2 linked regions of the Hoeflea sp. 108 genome follow. The protein of the gene in region 2 interacts with the protein of the main gene of each other region in a pairwise test. Links are inferred from orthologs where the notes say so. Each region holds a gene or a part of one and is shown on either strand. Other genes may lie near its edges.

The links.
Region 1: the proteins of ftsH (region 2) and hflK interact in binary tests that used the Escherichia coli proteins (3 or more experiments, as listed by UniProt). The link is inferred for Hoeflea sp. 108 from one-to-one orthologs.

Annotation. Positions count from the first base shown.
Region 1 is NZ_KB890024.1:3,017,891-3,025,405, forward strand. What follows is about bases 2,761-5,564. They hold hflK (FtsH protease activity modulator HflK), read right to left. Parts: upstream 4,811-5,564; coding sequence 3,710-4,810; downstream 2,761-3,709. Other genes in these bases: B015_RS0115020 (protease modulator HflC), read right to left, coding at 2,761-3,710; B015_RS0115030 (dihydrofolate reductase), read right to left, coding at 4,958-5,479; B015_RS0115035 (DUF4424 domain-containing protein), read right to left, coding at 5,521-5,564. In the rest of the region: phosphoserine phosphatase SerB, read left to right, coding at 1-296; B015_RS0115005 (GNAT family N-acetyltransferase), read left to right, coding at 296-862; B015_RS0115010 (Do family serine endopeptidase), read right to left, coding at 934-2,448; B015_RS0115015 (DUF2065 domain-containing protein), read right to left, coding at 2,572-2,757; more of B015_RS0115020, read right to left, coding at 2,760-2,760; more of B015_RS0115035, read right to left, coding at 5,565-6,546; B015_RS0115040 (hypothetical protein), read left to right, coding at 6,863-7,342; B015_RS0115045 (ABC transporter ATP-binding protein), read left to right, coding at 7,344-7,515.
Region 2 is NZ_KB890024.1:4,530,075-4,537,678, reverse strand. The notes cover bases 2,778-5,670. They hold ftsH (ATP-dependent zinc metalloprotease FtsH), read right to left. Parts: upstream 5,245-5,670; coding sequence 3,310-5,244; downstream 2,778-3,309. Other genes in these bases: tilS (tRNA lysidine(34) synthetase TilS), read right to left, coding at 5,350-5,670; nudI (nucleoside triphosphatase NudI), read left to right, coding at 2,778-3,088. In the rest of the region: B015_RS0122585 (outer membrane beta-barrel protein), read right to left, coding at 114-875; glmM (phosphoglucosamine mutase), read right to left, coding at 1,113-2,465; more of nudI, read left to right, coding at 2,720-2,777; more of tilS, read right to left, coding at 5,671-6,705; tol-pal system protein YbgF, read right to left, coding at 6,699-7,604. UniProt on the Escherichia coli protein: Acts as a processive, ATP-dependent zinc metallopeptidase for both cytoplasmic and membrane proteins. Plays a role in the quality control of integral membrane proteins.

The DNA.
Region 1 (7,515 bases), 1.5 Mb from region 2 along the record:
ACCACCTGATCGAGACCGACGGCCGGCTGACCGGCCAGGTTTCCGAGCCGATCCTCGGCCGCGCCGCCAAGGCGGTGGCGCTCGACGAGATTTCCGCGCGCCTGGGCCTCACCCCGGATGACGCAATCGCGGTTGGCGACGGCGCCAACGATCTCGACATGATCCGCCTCGCCGGCTCGGGCGTTGCCCTCCACGCCAAGCCGTCGGTAGCGGCCCAGGCAAAAATCCGCATCGACAATGCGGACCTCACGGCCCTGCTCTACCTGCAGGGCTACAGCCGCGCCGAGTTCGCCTGATGCAACCGATCCGCACAAATCGCCTGATCCTGCGCAACTGGGAAGAACGCGACCGCGAACTCTTCCATCGCATCAACTCCGACGATCAGGTGATGGAGTTCTTCGGCGTTCGCCGCAGCAGGGCCGAGAGCGATGCGCTTTTCGACAAGCTGCACGGCAACATCGACCGCGACGGCTTTGGCTTTACCGCGGTCGAGATCGCGGAGACGGGCCAATGCATCGGCTTTGTCGGCATCAACCCGACCGATCTCGAGCCCTTCATGCCCAAGGGTACGATCGAGATCGGCTGGCGCCTGGCCCCCGAGTTTTGGGGCAAGGGCTACGTCACCGAAGCTGCCGAAGCCTGGCTCGAATTCTGCTTTGACCGGCTCGGGCTCGACGAGGTCGTCTCGTTCGCCGTGTGGAACAATGACCGCTCGACGTCTGTCATGAAGCGGCTGGGCATGAGCAACGACCCGGCACGCGATTTCGATCATCCCAGGGTCGCCGACGCCCATCTCAAGCGTCATGTCTACTACCGCCTGTCGCGCGACGACTGGCGATCACGAAAAAAGGCGGCCAACTAGCCGCCTTTTTCTTTTCCACGCAGGAAGGCCAGCCCCGGCGATCTGCCGAGGCAGGCGAATTGCCGCCGGCCTCAATCCATCCGAAGCGTCACGAACCTCAGCTCGCCCGTCTTGGACGCCAGCATCAAAAGCGCGTTCTTGCGCCCCTGCTCCTTCAGCGCCGCAATGCGGTCGGTGACCTGCTTGGGCGACTTCATCTCTTCCTGGCCGATCTCGGTGATGACCTCGCCGGCGACGATGCCGCGCTCGGCCGCTGCCGAATCCTTGGCAACCGCCGTCACCACGACACCGGTCACGTCTCCGGCAATGCCGAATTTCGCGCGCGTGTCGTCGTTGAGTTCGCCAAGCGTCATGCCAAGCACGCTGACCGCGGCCACTTCGGCGCCCTTGTCGGCTCCTTCGCCCGGCTTGCCGGTTTCGCCCTCGGCCAGCTTCTCGCCGTCCTCGAGGCGGCCGAGCGTCACCTTGACGGTCTGCTCGACGCCCTTGCGCACGACGACCACGTCGACGGCCTTGCCGACGGGGCTCTCGGCCACGACGCGCGGCAGGTCGCGCATCTCGACGATGTCCTTGCCATCGAACTTGATGACCACATCACCAGGCTGGATCGCCCCGTTGTCGACCGGTCCGCCCTTGATGATGCCGGCAACCAGCGCGCCCTTGGCCGACGTCATGCCGAGGCTTTCGGCGATGTCGTCGGTCACCGGCTGGATGCGAACGCCCAGCCAGCCGCGGCGGGTCTCGCCGAACTGCCGAAGCTGATCGACCACGCCGGCCGCAATCTCCGACGGGATCGAGAAGCCGATGCCGATGGAGCCGCCCGACGGCGAAATGATCGCCGTGTTGATGCCGATCACCTCGCCATACATGTTGAACAGCGGGCCGCCCGAATTGCCGCGATTGATCGCCGCGTCAGTCTGGATGAAGTCGTCATAGGGGCCGGAATTGATGTCGCGGTTGCGCGCCGACACGATGCCCAGCGTCACCGTACCGCCAAGGCCGAACGGGTTGCCGATCGCCATCACCCAGTCGCCGATGCGCATCTTGTTGGAATCGCCGAACTTCACCGCCGTCAGCTTCTTGGCCTTCGGATCGATCTTGAGCACGGCGATGTCGGTCTTGGTATCGGTGCCGATAAGCGTCGCCTTCAGCTTCGAGCCGTCGGAGAAATTGACCTCGATCTCGTCGGCATCGGCGATGACGTGGTTGTTGGTGACCACGATGCCCTGCTCGGCATCGACGATGAAGCCCGAGCCAAGCGACTGCACCTTCTGCGGCGCGGCGCCGTCCTGGCCGTCGCGCTTCTTGAAGAAGTCGTCGAAGAAGTCCTGGAAAGGTGCGCCTTCGGGCAGCTGCGGCACCGGCACGGCATTTTCGTTGTCGCCGTCGCCGCTCTTCACCGTCTGCGACGTCGAGATGTTGACCACTGCGCCCAAAAGCCCTTCGGCGAGGTCGGCGACGGATTCAGGCCCTTGCGCAAAAGCCGGGGCAACGAAGGTCGGTGCCGCCACCGCGCCGATCATCAGCGCCGTCGTTGCAGCCAGAGAAGCCTTTCGCATGGCGCGCAAAAGGGTTGTGGAATTCATCAGGGAAGCCTCCCGGGCTGCATTGGCGTTGATCGCGCCGGGCCGTCCGGACGCGAAGCGTCATGATGGAAACAAATAAGGCCTGTTTGCGACCATTGCTATCGGAAGGGAATAAATCATCCGTTATCCCCTGATGAGCCAGACGATGCCGACGCCGATGGCAATTGCCACCAGGCCGAACAGGCGCAAAGCATTGTCAGGGATGTCGGCCATCTGGGCCGCGAGCCGCTTCATCTGAGCGGGAAAGCCGCCATAGACGACGCCCTCGATGACGAGGACGAGGCCTATGGCGACGATCAGATCCTGCACCGTCAGTTGCTGGTGCTGGGAGCGGCAGCGCCGGCCTGCGGGGCGGGCGTTGCCTTGGGCGCGGCAGAAGCTGCACCGCCGTCCGGGCTGCGGAAGTAACGGAAGAATTCCGATTCCGGCGACAGCACCATGGTGGTGCCGTTGGCGTCGAGCGCGGTGCCATAGGCACTCATCGACCGGTAGAAGTCGAAGAACTCAGGATCGCGCTTGAAGGCATCGGCGAACACGGAGTTGCGTTCGGCTTCGCCCTGACCACGCAGGATCTCGGACTCCTTCTGTGCCTCGGCGACGATCTCGACGACCTCGCGGTCGGCACGGGCGCGGATGCGCTGCGCCGCTTCGCGGCCACGGGCGCGCAGCCTTTCAGCTTCGGCCAGACGCTCCGCCTTCATGCGGTCGTAGGTCTGCTGCGAAACTTCTGCCGTCAGGTCGGTGCGGCGGATGCGGACGTCCTCGACCTGCAGGCCGAGCGCATTGGCGTCGGGCTGCAACTGGTCGCGCACGTCGCGCATCATCGATGCGCGTTCTTCCGACAGGGCGGACTCGAAGCCGCGCACGCCGTAGACCCGGCGCAGCGCTGCGTCGAGACGCGTGCGCAGGCGCTGTTCGGCCAGTTCCACGCTACCCGAAACCGCCGAGCGGAACTTGCGGGCGTCGTTGATGCGGTAGGCCACGAAGGCATCCACATCGTAGAACTTGCCGCCCGAGACCTGCACGCGGATATCGTCGAGGTCGAGGCGCATGACGCGGTCCTCGATGATCTGGATGTTGTCGGCCTCAAACATCGAGAACGGCGCCTTGAAGTAGATGCCCGGCTCGGTCTTGACGTCGACGATCTCGCCGAAGCGCAGCACGATCGCCTGCTGGCGGGCGTTGACCACGAAGATCGACGACCAGAGCAGGAACAGGATGATGGCAAAGAAGATGCCGATGATGGGAAGACGATTGGACATCAGTTGCCTCCCGCCGCCGGAGCGCGCTTCTGCAGTTCGGGCAGCGGCAGATAGGGCACTACGCCCTGGCCGTTGCCTTGCTCGACGATCACCTTGCCGGAGCCCTGAAGCACCTTCTCCATCGTCTCGAGGTAAAGGCGCTTGCGGGTGACGTCAGGCGCCTTGGCATATTCGTCATAGACCGAGATGAAGCGCTGCGCCTCACCCTGTGCTTCCTGCACGACACGGTTCTTGTAGGCGGCCGCATCTTCGCGGACCTGCGCTGCCTCGCCGCGTGCCTGGCCGAGCTTCTGGTTGGAGTACTGGTTGGACTCCTCCACGAAACGGTCTTCGTCCTGCTCGGCGCGCTGCACCTCGTCGAACGCATCGGCCACTTCGCGCGGCGGCGCTGCGTCCTCGATCGAGATGGCGTTGACCGTCATGCCGGTGCCATAGCTGTCGAGCGTCTGCTGGATGATGTCGCGCACGTTGCCGGCGATGCCCTGGCGGTCGTCGCGGAACACGTCCTGTGCCGGACGACGACCGACCACTTCGCGCATCGCGCTCTCGGCCACCTGGCGCACCATCACGTCGGGATCGGCGACATTGAACAGATAGGCCGTCGGATTGGCGACCTGGTAGGCCACCGAGAACTTGACGTCGACGATGTTCTGGTCGCCCGACAGCATCAGGCCCGAAGACGCAGTACCCCGGACTTCGCCGATATTGACCAGCTTTTCAGCGGTGTTGACCTTTTCCACGGTTTCCATCGGCCACCAATGGAAGTGCAGGCCCGGCTGCGACAGCTGTTCCTTCGGCTTGCCGAAGCGCAATTCCACCGCCAGCTCGTCCGGCTGCACGGTATAGACGGCCTGATAGGCCCACAGCGCCACCAGACCGACCGCGATCAGGCCGAACAGGGCTGCACTCGAGCCGCCGCCGCCAGGCAGGGCGCGCTTGAGCCGGTCCTGGCCCTTGCGAATGATGTCCTCGAGATCGGGAGGCGATCCGGGAGGTCCGCTCGGCCGCGGCCCCTGTCCCCAGGGGCCACCGCCCCCGCCGCCGCTGCCGCCGCCACCCCATGGGCCGCCGCCGCCTCCATTTTGATTGTTCCAGGGCATGAATGTCCTTTCAACTGCGAAACAATGACGGCCGCGCCTGAGACGGCCGCTTATTTACCGACACCATCTATAGGGATGCAATCACGCGCTTTCAACGCGACCACGGGATGCACCCGCGCTTTTCACTACAGATGTATGAGTACACGCTTAATGCGTGACGGGACGCTTGCGATAAACTGTGTAGCGTGTCGCATGGCTGTCTTTTTCACCTGATGGAAAATCCTCCGAGCTTTCGACCGCCCAGATCTCGGGATCGATTTCGGGAAAGCGCGTGTCGCCATCGGGCGAAGCCATCACATGGGTAACGTGCAGCCGGTCGGCCAGCGGCAGCGCCTGGCGATAGATTTCGCCGCCGCCGATCACGCAGATGTCATTGGCATCGGGCATGCAGCGCCCGCGCGCGGTCGCCAGCGTGATGGCATCCTGCAGCGAATGCACCACCTCGGCGCCTTCGGCGCGGAAATTCGTGTCGCGCGTAACGACGATGTTCAATCGCCCCGGCAGCGGCCGCTTGGGAAAGCTCTCCCAGGTCTTGCGGCCCATCACGATCGGCTTGCCCATCGTGTCGGCCTTGAAGCGCTTGAGGTCGCTCGACAGTCTCCACGGCAAGCCATTGTCGCGTCCGATCACGCCGTTCTCGGCAATCGCCACATAGATCGCAACTTCCATCGGACGCGCTTCCCTGTCAGGGCGAATCTACGCCCGGCCGTTCATTTGCCGGTATCGTAGGGCTGCAGGATCAGAATATCGATATCGCGTTCGGGATTAAAATCCTGCGCCGTCATCTCGAAGGTCGTCGGGCCGGTCTTCTTCACGCCAGTGCCGCAGAAGCTGACGATGCTGGCCGGATCGCCCTTGTCGATGGTCAGCCTGAACTTGCCGATGGTGCCCAGCGCCCAGTTGCCACCTGATGTCAGCACATAGGAAAGCCAGGTCTCGGTGTAGGGCGGATAACCGTCGGCGGCAGCCTTTGCCGCCTTCGTGACCGCACGTTCGAAACCGTCGTCGAGGCAATATCTGCGCTTGTAATCGTCGTATCGGCCCTGGAACTTGCCATCCATGTAGAAGCTCACGCCGGCCGTGCCGCCGACGCTCGGCGTGTAGCTGTGTGCCACCTTCACCGGTTTGCCGGCCGGAAAACGGGCCTTCCACCAATAGGCCGAACGCAACTGCCAGAGCGGCTCGCGCACGCTCTTCATGCCCGAACCCTCGTCATATTCGTTGATGGTGATGAGGCCGCGTTCCTGCCAGTCGGCGGCGACCTCGGGCGAAAGCATCTCCAGCGCCTTCAGCGTCGCATCGCCGAACGGGAAATAGGGAACGCCGTTGGCGTCGAGTTCCTTGCCGATGTCGATGCCAACCGCATAGACCGAATGCTGCAGCTGAGGCTTCACCTCCTGCCCGTCGATCGACACGGAGAAGCCGAGGAAATTGTCGGACGCATCGACAGGGATATCGACATTGGCATACGGGCTGCCCTCGATGTCCGGCATCGGAAACGCAACCAGCGTCTCGACATCCTTGTCCGAATTGTTGCGGAACACATAGTCGACCGTCACCTTGTCCGCGGAGATGAACAGGTCCTCGCTCTCCATGGCGATAAGGTCGTTGCGGCCGAGTATCAGCCCGCCGGCGCCGAGTTGTGCCGTCGTGTCGTTGGCGGACGCCGGAACGGCCGCAAGCAGGCTCACTGCCAAGAGCCCCGACCGCATTTCCCACGTCCTGTGTTTCGACATATTCCGCCCTCTCCCGCTCTCTGCAGGCAGCCATCGGCAAGCCGCACCCACGACCCAAGCTCTAGTCGATCCCCCGCCGGCAGTCCAACGCGACGGGTCTCGCAAGCCCGAAGGCCAACCTTACGAAAGCGTATGGCGGCCGCGAAGCCTCGGTAACCTCGCAATGGCATGATGAAAATGCGCAGTGGTCGCTGTCGCGAGGTGAGGAGTTTCAGCAATGCTCCGGATGGCGGTTCTGTCCAGCACGTTCGCTCTCGTGGCAATCGCAACGGCTGCTGCTGTCCCGGCGTCCGGGGCGAGCGCAGCCGAAAAGCCCGTGGCTGCTGAAAAGAACCCACCCGGCGACATTCCCGACAGCCAGGTCTTCATCGACTACGCCTCAAAGGACGGCTACGCCCTGAAGGTGCCCGAAGGCTGGGCGCGCACCGATCTTCCGACAGGCGCCAGTTTCGTCGACAAACTCGACGGCGTGGTGGTCACCCGCAGCGACGCAGCCCAACCGCCAACGGTCGACAGCGTCCGCAAGGACTACCTGCCCGTCCTCCAAAGCCAAGAGCGCGCCGTGCAGATCGGCGGCGTGAAAGCAGTCAGGCTGCCGGCCGGCAACGCCATCCGCATCGCCTACAGCTCCAACTCCGCACCCAACCAGGTCACCAACAAGCAGGTTCGGCTCGAAAACCAGCGCTATCTCTATTTCAAGGACAAAAAGCTCGTGGCGCTCGAACTCTACGCCCCGTTTGGCGCCGACAATGTCGACCAATGGAAGCTGATGTCGGAATCGTTCCAATGGCGCTGACATGAGCGTTCTGGAGGCGTACGAACTCTACCGCTTCTACCATGTCGGCGACGACGAGATCGCGGCGCTGCGCGGCGTCAGCCTGTTCCTGTCGGCTGGCGAGATGGTCTCGGTGATGGGGCCCTCAGGCAGCGGCAAGTCGACACTTCTGGCCTGCCTCACTGGTCTCGACG
Region 2 (7,604 bases):
GATCGTTAGCGGGCTTTCGGCGAGCGGCCATGGGCAACGAAAAACCGCCCGGTATCGAGCCGGGCGGTTTTGACTGGCCTTGTTATCCAAGCGTCGCGACGACGCCAGGACGATCAGTTCAGCGAATAACGGACGCCGAGCTTGAAGTCATGCGAGGTGATGTCCTTGAAGTGCATGCCATTGTTCGGGATGTCGGCCGACGGGTCGTCATTGAAGATCTGGCCGGTGCGGGCATCGCCGAGATTGACGAAGCTGTAGCCGAGATCGACGGTCATGCGTTCTGTCGCCTGTATGCCGACGCCGGCATGCAATGCCCAGGCGAGGTTCCACTTCGAGGCTGCGGCCGCATAGCTGCCGCCACCGTTGATGATGTTGATGTCACGATAGCCAGAGATCGTGTTGCGCGACGCACCGATACCTGCACCAACGTAAGGCGTGATGCCATAGAAGGTGCCGACGTCGGCATAGGCATTGGCGAGGAACAGCCACTCGGACTTCTTGGCCTTATAGTCGTTCGTGTAAGGAGCGGCAGCGCCAAAGCGCACGCGATCCAAGGCCGAGAAGTCGGTGGCACCGCGATACTCTACGCTGATGTCGCCGCGAAGGAAGTCGTTGAACTTGTAGCCGACGCCTGCGCCGAAGGTCGGACCCGATGAGAATTTGCCCTTCTGTAGCCAGGTATGTTCAGAGATTGCAGGGTCCTCGAACAGGCTCGTTTCCAAGCTCTTGACCCTCTGATTGCTCATGCCGATATGGCCACGAAGGTACCAGCCGCCGTAGGAGGGCTGCTCGACTTCGATGATCGGCTCGGGCAAGTCCGCGGCAAATGCGGGGGCAGTGACGCTGACAAGCAGCGCGGCGGCGAACGCCTTCATTCCAAAATTTCGCATGATGATACCCTATACCTGCGGACCCGCTACGCGCCCGACCATGACTAACCGGGGTGGATAATGCTTGGTATAGGTTAAGGGGCGCTTAACCCTGCTGATTAACCATGACGACTTGCCGACGACTGCCTGGCGCCAAGTGGAAACCCGTTTGCGCATGCAAAAAAGCCCGCGCAAGGCGGGCTTTCTTCAATTGCTGAAGTCGTCGTGCCGGTCGGGCAAGTATCAGGCGGCCGAGCGGCTTTCAGAAATGACGTCGACGATGTCGTTGACGACGGACTCGACAAGCTGCGGGTCGTCGCCCTCGGCCATGACGCGGATCAGCGGCTCGGTGCCCGACGGGCGGATAACCAGCCGGCCGGTCTTGCCCAGGCGGTTGCGGCCTTCTTCGATGGCAGCCTTGACCGGGGCGTCTTCCAGCGGCTGGCCGCCGGCGAAGCGCACATTCTTGAGCAGTTGCGGCACCGGCTCGAAGGTGCGGCTCAGCTCGCTCATCGGCTTGTTGGAGCGCTTGATGCAGGCGAGCACCTGGAGTGCCGCCACCAGGCCGTCGCCTGTCGTGGAGAAGTCAGACAGCACGATGTGGCCCGACTGCTCGCCGCCGATGTTGAGGCCGTGCGCGCGCATGTGCTCGACGACGTAGCGGTCGCCGACCTTGGTGCGGTGCAGTTCGAGCTTGAGATCGCCGAGGAAGCGCTCAAGGCCGAGATTGGACATGACGGTCGCCACCACGCCGCCGCCGGCCAGGCGGCCGTTCTGCTGCCATGACTGGGCGATCAGGCCCATGATCTGGTCGCCGTCGACGATGGTGCCGTTCTCGTCGACGATGACGACGCGGTCGGCGTCGCCGTCGAGCGCGATGCCGATGTCGGCGCGCACTTCGTGGATCTTCTTCTGCAGGCCGGCCGGATGGGTCGAGCCGCACTCCTGGTTGATGTTGAAGCCGTTGGGCTCGACATTGATCGGGATAACTTCCGCGCCGAGTTCCCAAAGAACGGCAGGTGCGACCTTGTAGGCGGCGCCGTTGGCGCAGTCGACGACGATGCGCAGGCCCGACAGCGACATGGAGCGGGGCAGGGTGCGCTTGGCGAATTCGATGTAGCGATCATGCACGCCGTCGACGCGCTTGGCGCGGCCGAGGCCGTCGGAGTCGGCGAGCATTGCGGTCACGTCCTGGTCGAGCATGGCCTCAATGTTCTGCTCGATCTCGTCAGACAGCTTGTAGCTGTCGGGGCCGAACAGCTTGATGCCGTTGTCGTGGTAAGGGTTGTGCGAGGCCGAGATCATCACGCCGATGTCGGCGCGCAGCGAGCGCACCAGCATGGCGACTGCCGGCGTCGGAATCGGGCCGAGCAGGAACACATCCATCCCAGCGGCGCAGAGGCCAGCCACCAACGCGTTCTCGATCATGTAGCCCGAAAGGCGCGTGTCCTTGCCGACGACGACGCGATGCCTGTGGCTGCCGCGCTGAAAGGAGAGGCCGGCGGCCATGCCGACCTTCATGGCGATCTCCGCCGTCATCGGAAATTTGTTGGCCCGCCCGCGAATACCGTCGGTGCCGAAATAGCGTCCAGCCATGTTTAGCCTGTCCCCGTGGAGTCCACCCGCGATTGCTTTGCCACAATCAGCGGCGACCAACGCATCACATTTGGTGAGTTTATGTCATAAAACCTTAGAAAAGGGTTGGGGTTTTGCGTGGCAGTGATCTGCCGCCGCTCCAGCCATCTTGCGTATCTGACATCGAGAGCCGACAGCTATGGGGGCCGTGTGCCGGTCATTGCTGTGACTCGGGATCTGGCGATCTTGCCGGCCAGCCAGGATGGAGAGGGATTTTGCGTCAAAGGATCATCGTTTGCCCATTGATTGAAAATGAAGGGGCATATCTTCTTTGCAAGATGCCTGGCGACCGCGGGGTGTTTCCTGGGCAATGGGCACTTTCAGGCGGCGGACTGGAGCCTGGCGAAAACATCACCGAGGGATTGCTTCGTGAGATTCGAGAAGAGCTGGGCGCTGGCCTCGTCATTGAGGCGGTTCAGCCGTGGACGTTTCGCGACGATGTCAGGACAAAGTCCTACCCAGATGGAACGACCGAACAAGTCTATATGATCTATCTGATTTTTGACTGCAAAGCGGCCAATCGAAACGTAGCCATCAATGACGAATTCGAGGACTTCGCATGGGTTCTTCCGGGCCACTTCTAGAATTATGATCTCAATGAGGCGACGCGTACGACGCTGAGGGCCAGGGGGCTCATCCGCTCGTAGGCGAGGCAAACGATCGGGGTGATCGAATTCGGGCGTCGCCATTCTTGTCGCGATGGCGTTGCGCGATAGTTCGCCAGCAACCATTGCATCCAGAAAAACAAAAAACGCCGCCGAGTTTCCTCAGCGGCGTTTCTGCATTCGATCCAGTCAGGACCCGGTCAGTTCGACGGCTGGGGTTCCATGCCGCCTTCAGGCTCGGAACCCTTCTTCTTGCCGCGCGACGAGCCGGCCTTGGGCACGGCCGAGCCGCGCGAGGTTGGGGTGTCGTCGCCCATGTCGCGCGAGGGCTTGTTGCCGGCGATCAGCTGCTTGATCTCCTCGCCCGACAGCGTCTCGTATTCGAGCAGGCCTTCGGCCAGCGCGATCCAGTCCTTCTTCTTCTTGGTCAGGATCGAGCGGGCGGTGACATAGGCGTCGTCGATCAAGCGGCGCACTTCGGCGTCGATGATCTGTGCGGTCTCCTCGGAGACGTTCTGCGTGCGGGCCACCGAATGGCCGAGGAACACCTCTTCCTGGTTCTCGCCATAGGCGACCTGGCCGAGCTTGTCGGAGAAGCCCCAGCGCGTGACCATGGCGCGCGCCAGCTTGGTCGCCTGCTCGATGTCGGAGGAGGCGCCAGACGTGATGTTCTCCTTGCCGAACTTGATCTCCTCGGCAACGCGGCCGCCCATCATGATGGCGAGGCGCGAGACCATGTACTTGTAGCTCATCGAGTAGCGGTCGCCCTCGGGAAGCTGCATGACCATGCCGAGCGCACGGCCGCGCGGGATGATGGTCGCCTTGTGCAGCGGGTCGGCCGCCGGCACATTGAGCGCCAGGATGGCGTGGCCGGACTCGTGATAGGCCGTCAGCTCCTTCTCGGCCTGCGTCATGGCCGACGAGCGGCGCTCGGCGCCCATCATGATCTTGTCCTTGGCGTCCTCGAATTCCTGCATGGTGACGAGGCGCTTGTTGCGGCGCGCTGCCATCAGAGCGGATTCGTTGACGAGGTTCATCAGGTCCGCACCCGAGAAGCCCGGAGTGCCGCGTGCGACCGTCTTGAGGTCGACATTGGGGGCCAGCGGAACGTTACGGACATGAACCTTGAGGATCTTCTCGCGGCCGATGATGTCGGGGTTCGGCACCACGACCTGGCGATCGAAGCGGCCCGGACGCAGCAACGCGGGATCGAGAACGTCGGGACGGTTGGTAGCCGCGATCAGGATGATCGACTCGTTGGCCTCGAAGCCATCCATCTCGACCAGCAGCTGGTTCAGCGTCTGCTCGCGCTCGTCGTTGCCGCCGCCGAGGCCAGCGCCACGATGGCGGCCAACGGCGTCGATTTCGTCGATGAAGATGATGCAAGGCGCGTTCTTCTTGGCCTGCTCGAACATGTCGCGGACGCGGCTTGCACCGACACCGACGAACATTTCGACGAAGTCGGAACCCGAGATGGTGAAGAAAGGCACATTGGCTTCACCGGCGACCGAACGGGCCAAAAGCGTCTTGCCAGTGCCGGGAGGGCCTACGAGCAGCACGCCGCGCGGAATCTTGCCGCCGAGGCGCTGGAACTTCTGCGGGTCGCGCAGGAACTCGACGATTTCTTCGAGGTCTTCCTTGGCCTCGTCGACGCCCGCCACGTCCTGGAAGGTGACGCGGCCATGGGCCTCGGTCAGAAGCTTGGCCTTGGACTTGCCGAAACCCATGGCGCGGCCGGAGCCTGACTGCATCTGGCGCATGAAGAAGATCCAGACGCCGAGGATCAGGATCATCGGCAGCCAGGACAGCAGCACGTTGAAGATCGAGCCGGAGCCGTCGTTTTCGGGGCGAGCGTTGATGGTGACGTTCTTCTGCTCCAGGCGCGACACGAGGTTGCTGTCGCCGGGCGAATAGGTCTGGAAGCCGTTGGAATTGTCGATGTAGCTGCCGCTGATGCGATCACCGGCAATCGTCACCGACTTGATGCGTCCCGAATTCAGGTCCTGGAGGAACTGCGAATAAGGCACTTCGCTCGACGCGCCGCGGGTTTGCGGGGTCTGGAACAGGTTGAACAGGGCGATGAGCAGAACGGCTATGATCGCCCACAGCGCGAAGTTGCGATAGTTCGGATTCATCGAATGTCCCGTTGGCGTTTTTCAGGGAACGCGCATGGTAAGAGTAAGCTTGCCCCTAACATAGGGAGGGGCTGCCACATTGCCAAGCTTGTACCTAAGTCGAGGTTAAGCTTGGATGCCAATGTGGCCACGGCATGGCGATGGCGGAATTGAGGCGGTGCCGAGCAGTTTTGTCACCGCCTTTGCCGGCGCCATGTCGAAGGCCGGCAGGAAACGCGTCCAGGGTGCGGCGACCGGAGTGCGGCTCGTTTCCGATAGCAAGCCGGCGCATGTTCCGTCGCGCCAGAGCGCGGGCTCGGCCGCAAGTGCAGTCTGGGCAAGACTTTGCGGTGCCGAGCTTTCGCCGGACAGCTTGCTGGCCATCGCTGTGCCGAGCGGTGCAACCACCAAATCCGCCCTTTCAAACATCTGCAGAAGCCTGTAGCGGCCGTCCCAGGTGCCGGCCCGCAGCGGCATAGGCGCAGGCAGTCCACGCCCTTCGCGGCATAGAAAAACGCCCTGCCGGCGGGCATCGACAAGCGCGCGCGACAATGTGGCGCGGACCGGCTTTTTTGCATTGGGGACATCGACAAGGCCAGCCAGCAGGGACTGCGCGCTGGCGCTGTCGGGCAGTTGGGGTACACCGCCTGCTACCGCAACCAGGATGCGAAGGGCATAGCGGGCGGCTTCGCCGTCCGTTGTATCAGTGAATTCGGGGGCGAGGCAGATCAGCCCCGTGGCGGGCCGGCTGCCATACGCCTCAATCAGGGCTGCTGCTCGCATGCCGAGGTCGATCCTTGCCGAAGCCGCCTCGCGCTGGTCGGCCAGGGCTTGCTGCAAGCGGGCGTTGCCTTCGCTTGTGAGTGCCTTGCGCATGCGCGGGCGTTCATAGGTCTCGTTGGCGTTGGTGGGATCGTCGAGCCAACCTGTGTCGCGGGCGCGCAACGCATCGCGCAGGCGTTCGCGCCTCAAGCCGAGCAGGGGCCTGACGATCCAGATGTCGCCGTCGAACAGCGTGGCGGGTGCCATGCCGGCTGCGCCGCGTCCGCTGCCGCGTTCGCCGCGCATCAGCACGGTTTCGGCCTGGTCGTCGGCGGTGTGGCCGGTGGCGACAACGGTCGCGCCGGCTTCGCGGGCTGCTCGGGCGAGAAGATCGTAGCGGGCGTCGCGTGCGGCGGCTGCGATGCCGGTCGACGGCTTGTCGCCGGTCCAGCGCATGATGCGGTGGGCAATGTTGTGCCCGGCGCACAAACGTGCCACCTCGTCGGCCTCCGCGCCCGAACCGGGTCTCAGCCCGTGGTCGACGGTAATGGCCAGCAGTTGCGTTTCAGGCGCATGCCGGTCGAGGTGGGATTTGAGAAGGAGAAGAAGGGCGGTGGAATCGCTGCCGCCGGAAATGGCGGTGACGATGGTTTTCTGCGAGGCGAAGTCGAACTCGGAGAAGGCCTGGAAAAAGTCTGTGTCGGGCACCTGCGTCAGCACGCGGCGGCTGTCCGTTCCTGCTTGACCCGCTCCTTGAGCGCGCCTGAGATGTCGGGGTAGCGCTTGCCGATCTCGCTGAAGGTGGCGCAGGCCACTTCGCGCTGCTTGAGGCCAACAAGCGAAACGCCAAGCTTGAGCATCATTTCAGGTGCCTTCTTGGACTTGGGGTATTCCTTGGAGGCGTTCAGGAAAATCTCGGCGGCGTCGCGATACTTCTTCTGTCCCAAGAGCGACTCACCCAGCCAGAAGCGGGCATCGGCTGTCTTGGGGTCGGCCGGAAAGCGGGCGATGTGGTCGCGGAAACCCTGCTCGGCGGTGGTGTAGTCGCCCGACAGCACGAACTGGTAGGAATTGCGGTAGATCTCGTCCGGATCGTTGGTCGAGGGCAACGAGGCGACCTTCGGCGCGCTGGGCGCGGCTGCGGGTGCAGTGGGCTGGGCCCTGGGCAGGGGGGCCGCAGTGGGGTGCTCGTCGGTTGTGCTCGAAACCACGTTGCCGTTCTTGTCGACGGTGATGGTGCCGAAGGTCGTGGGCGGCGCGCCATTGCCGCCGGGCAGGGTGGTGCCGGGATCGCCCGTGCCGGATTCGACGATCACGTCCTCGACCGACTGTCCACCGGCGGCAGGAGCGGCAGGTGCCGAAGCCGTCTGCTGGTGCGAGGTTCCCGGTTGAGGCGCCACTGGCGCCTCAACGATCGAGTTGTTGGTCTTGCCGGAAGCATCGGACTTCTTCTGTCCGCCGCTACCTTCGAGCTCCTGGAAGCGGAACTCGTTGTCTTCCTGCATCTTCCGCATCTGCTCCTGCATCTGCAGCAGCTGGAAGTTCAGCTCTTCGATCGAGCCGTTGAGCTTGCGGATCTGCTCCTCGAGCGCGGTCACGCGCGGGTCGCCCGCCTGGGC